2 regions of the Oceanobacillus sp. FSL K6-0251 genome follow, and region 2 is predicted to be linked to the other one. Evidence: a T-box and tRNA genes for the amino acid it is inferred to sense, from the RefSeq annotation. Region 2 holds a T-box; the other holds one or more tRNA genes.
What was found. The T-box of region 2 lies ahead of alaS (alanine--tRNA ligase). A T-box ahead of a tRNA ligase gene usually reads a tRNA of that ligase, here a tRNA-Ala.

Region 1: it has a tRNA-Ala gene. The T-box ahead of alaS (alanine--tRNA ligase) is inferred to sense a tRNA for this amino acid. The anticodon was not compared.

Annotation. Positions count from the first base shown of each region.
Region 1 is NZ_JBBORS010000001.1:949,333-951,743, forward strand. It holds gene MKY45_RS04780 (Lrp/AsnC family transcriptional regulator) at 1-176, opposite strand, end outside; gene MKY45_RS04785 (carboxymuconolactone decarboxylase family protein) at 298-714, shown strand; tRNA gene MKY45_RS04790 (tRNA-Ala) at 1,050-1,122, opposite strand; gene MKY45_RS23245 (HepT-like ribonuclease domain-containing protein) at 1,576-1,773, shown strand; gene MKY45_RS04795 (DUF4317 domain-containing protein) at 1,978-2,411, shown strand, end outside.
Region 2 is NZ_JBBORS010000001.1:2,559,242-2,561,652, reverse strand. It holds gene MKY45_RS12910 (AI-2E family transporter) at 1-1,036, shown strand, start outside; T-box leader at 1,167-1,370, shown strand; gene alaS (alanine--tRNA ligase) at 1,424-2,411, shown strand, end outside.

The sequences.
Region 1 (2,411 bases), 1.6 Mb from region 2:
TCATAATCAACTTCTAAAGTATATTTCTTTATAATACCAAATGAATCCATCTGTCTTACTCGTTCTGTTACGGATGGAGAGGACAAGTTTACCTTTCTCCCTAGTTCACTCATTGACAAGCGACTATTATTATATAGTTCATTTATAATTTTTTTGTCAATATCATCTATTTTCATTTTTAAAGTTTTCCTCCTAAAATCATTTATTTTGAAAGAAATTTATATGAACTTGTTTATGAAATTAATGTGATTAATTTATTTTATTTTATATAATTAAATATAACAAGGAGGGCTAATCATGGCAAGAATTGATGAATCTAATTTTGGTAAAACACCTTTTCAAAAACTATTGGGACATAATAAAGATGTAATGGAGGGATGGGGGCATTTAGGTGATTTATTAGAAAGAGATAAAACACTAACTTCTAAATTAAAGGAACAAGTAAGAAGAACATTAGCTCAAAATAACGGATGTGCGTATTGTAAGGCTAAAGGAAAACCAGATTTGGTTAAATTTGATGAAAAAACATCTATTGCAGTAGGGTTTGCAGAAGTTTTTTTAAAACAAAAGGGTGGTATAGCTGATTCAACTTTTGATGTTTTACGAGAGCACTTTACTGAAGAGGAAATAAGTGAATTATGTGCGTTTATTTCTTTTACAACGGCTTCACAATATTTTGGTGCAATGATGAAATTGGAACCTGACAGCCAATAGTGCAGTAAGTAGGCGCATTTGTGAAACAAACAGGGGAATTATAAATAAAGTGCTTTCCTGTTTTGATTTTAGTAGTTGGAGAATATCTTCTTACACTATTTTCTAATACCCTAAATAATTATATTTACGAAGAAAAATTTATTAAAAAATACTCTTCTTAATTCTAATTAAGAAGAGTATTTTTTCAGGGTATGGTTGGAACCCGTGACCCCTTGTCTGCCAGACAAGTATTCTCCCAAATGACTTTATTTCACTACCATAAAAAAAATGAGGCTCTACAACCTAAAAAAACTCTTCTACTTCTAAAATTAGAATAAGCAAGAGTGCTTTTTAAATGGAGCTGACGGGGCTCGAACCCGTGACCTTTTGTCTGCCAGACAAATATTCTCCCAACTGAACTACAGCCCCGTTATTAAATGTAAGATAAATGAATAATATCTGGAACAATCATATTATATACTTTTCGCTAAATTGTATCAAGATTTTTGTTATACATTCAGATTAAATGATTTTGCCTGGAAATAATAAAAAGAAGAATTCCATTGTTTAATGAAATGATATAATAAATAAAAAGTAATCAAAGGGAGCAATTGGCATGCAACACGCCAATCTGGAGAAGATTAAAGAGGGAGGCTTTGTGTATTGTATGGAGAATGATGTTATTTTTAATAAGGTTGCGATTATGAAAGATGTCTTATCCGCGTGAAAAAAGTTTATAATGATAATACAGAGAATTTAAAAGTTTTCATAAAGCAGGACTCCATTAATTAAAATATTTAAAGGGCTTGTGAAGCAGCTCTCCAGCTGGCAATGCACATTGTTTCTGAGGAAAGATTAAGGTTGCCGTAAACGAGTGAGGATATTTTAGTTAGGTTACAGGAATATGACATAATTAGTCAAAGAACAGAGACGCGGCTAAGAGGGATAATGGAATTTAAAAATATTGCAATACGAGATTATCCATCGTGGAATCTTGATAGGGTGAAATCAATAAAAAATCACTTAGACGACCTTACTGCTTATAAAAAAGAAATTCTAAACTATCAACATAGAAAGTAACCATAAAAAATACAAGTAAATAAAGAAATCCAAATGAAAGAGCTTTCTGTTATCAGAAGGCTTATTTATTTGTTATTTTTGCTTCTGAAAATCTTAAATGAATGAAAGAACAACCTCCTATTGATTTGTGATAAAATAGATAGACGCTGTTGAAAGCTGGCAGCAAAAGTGATAAGCCGATTAAGAAAAAGAGGAGAATCCAATTTGAATAAAAAAGATATTGCCGATATAAAAAAACAATTCAAAGTAAATAATGATTTATTAAAGATACAGGATATTTTCAATGTATATATCATGAAAGAATCGAGTGAAATCTATCATTATGAAAGTACGCCGTTTGAAATGCTGGAGGATGAACAGAAAGATTTATTTATGGCGAATTTTAAGAAGGTGCTGACGGGGCAGCTGGATCAAAAATTGTTTGAATTGAAATTCCAGCGTGATGTGGAAGACAGCAGCCAGCTTATTCTTCACAAGGGAATGCTCTCAAATGATACTGGGGAATGGAAGGAGCAGATGCTCGAGCTGGTAGCAAAAATGCTGAAGGATAAACAGTATGAAATGGATATTGTTATTACGTTTATCCATGGAGAGTATGCAAAGCCTACGAAGCGGAGTAATGAAGAATCGGAGGAAAG
Region 2 (2,411 bases):
CATCTATTTCCTTGTGATTGCTATTCTTTCTTTTATTCTTTTATATTTTTTAGCTATTACCAAACCATATTATGGGGCATTTTTTTCCTTTATCCTTAAACTGGTGCTTCCGTTTTTGATTGCCGGAATTTTGGCTTTCTTGCTGCATCCATTCATTGAGTGGCTGTATCGGTACCGGATTCACCGCGGGATAGCAATCTTAGTGATATATCTGGTCTTTTTCGGAGGCGCCGGCTACGCAATATACCGCGCGTATCCACTAATCGTTGAACAGGTGAAGGAAATGAGCCGGAACTTTCCAGAATTTATCGCGCTGTATCAAGAAGGATTAAATAAGGTGTATACATCTACCGCCTTTTTACCCGAGACAGTGCATGACCGGATGGATATGTTTATTCAATCTCTCGAGAATACGATGAATAACTTCTCAGGAAAAATTATCGGCGGTTTTAATGGAATGATGGACGCAGTTATTCTCTTGACTATTATTCCTGTCCTTGTATTTTATTTCTTAAAAGACTATCCGTTTATCAAATCCTTTTTATTTCGTCTTATCCCGTATAAATATCGGGAGGAAACAGGAAATGTATGCAGGGAAATAGGAAAAGGACTTGGCGGTTATATCCGAGGACAGTTTATTATCAGTGCAGCTGTTGGTGTTATTTCCACTCTGAGCTGGATGTGGTTAGATTTACCTTATGCTTTATTGCTTGGTATCATTCTGGCAATCGTCAATATCATTCCTTATTTTGGTCCGATCCTCGGTGCCATCCCGGTAGTAACCGTTGCTTATATGGTGGAGCCGGAAAAAGCGTTATTCGTTATCGTAATTATCTTTATCATCCAATTGATTGAAAGCAATCTATTATCACCATATATTATGGGGAAAACAGTCAAGATTCATCCAATCGGGATTATCTTCGCCTTATTATTGGGCGGCCAACTGGCTGGTGTCATTGGTATGGTTATTTCAGTACCTGTTTTTACTATGTTGAAAGTATTGATTCAGCAGTATCGAATGTCAAAAGCCGGCTGAATTAATAATAAGTATTTCATCATCTATTTTTTAAAGGCGAAAAATTGACATACAGCGGAAAAATCACTATAATAACGCTATAATCATACAAACAACAGGAAATGATAAAAAACTGTCATTTTTAATCATGTAGAACACGTTGAAGGTATTAAGTACATGACATGATATTTCAAGAGAGGGACTCCCCCGGCTGAAAGGAATCCTAATTATACTGTTATGGAAAGCTACACTGGAGTACGGCTAATCCCCGTCGGTATCATACCGTTATTATGATGAAAGTGATGAACATGGATTGTTCATAATAAGGGTGGTACCGCGAAATCTCGTCCCTGCAATGATGCAGAGAGGAGATTTTTTGTTTGATAAAAAAAAGGAGGGAAAATGATAATGAAATTTTTAAGTTCCGCAGAAATTCGGCAAATGTTTATTGATTTTTTTAAAGAGAAAGGGCATCAGGTTGAACCAAGTGCTTCTTTAGTACCGCATGAAGACCCTACGCTTCTTTGGATTAATAGCGGGGTGGCAACATTAAAAAAATATTTTGACGGCCGGATTATCCCGGATAATCCTAGGATTGTGAATGCACAAAAAGCAATACGTACAAATGATATTGAAAACGTCGGTTTTACAGCGCGTCACCATACGTTTTTTGAGATGCTAGGAAACTTCTCCATTGGTGATTATTTTAAAGAAGAAGCGATTGAATGGGCATGGGAGTTTTTGACAGATGAGAAATGGATAGGTTTTGATCCGGAAAAATTATCTGTCACGGTTCACCCGGAAGATGATGAAGCGTATGATCTTTGGCTGCAAAAAATTGGTCTGCCAAAAGAGCGGATCATCCGATTGGAAGAAAACTTCTGGGATATTGGAGAAGGCCCAAGCGGACCGAATACCGAGATTTTTTATGATAGAGGCGAAAGCTATGGAAATGACCCGGCTGATCCAGAACTTTATCCGGGGGGAGAAAACAGCAGGTATTTAGAGGTTTGGAATCTCGTGTTTTCGCAATTTAACCATAATCCAGACGATACGTATACACCGCTGCCAAAGAAAAACATTGATACAGGAATGGGATTAGAACGGTTAACCTCCATTATTCAAGAGGTACCTACAAACTATGAAACAGATTTATTTATGCCGATTATCCAGGCAACGGAAATGATTGCAAACAGCAAATATGGGGAGGATGATGCAGCGGATACGGCATTTAAAGTAATTGCTGATCATATTCGAACAGTCAGCTTTGCCATTGGTGATGGGGCCATGCCGTCGAATGAAGGCAGAGGTTATGTCCTGCGCCGGCTGCTTCGCCGTGCTATCCGTTTTGCGAAGGACCTTAATATCCATGAAGCCTTTATGTACCGTCTTGTTC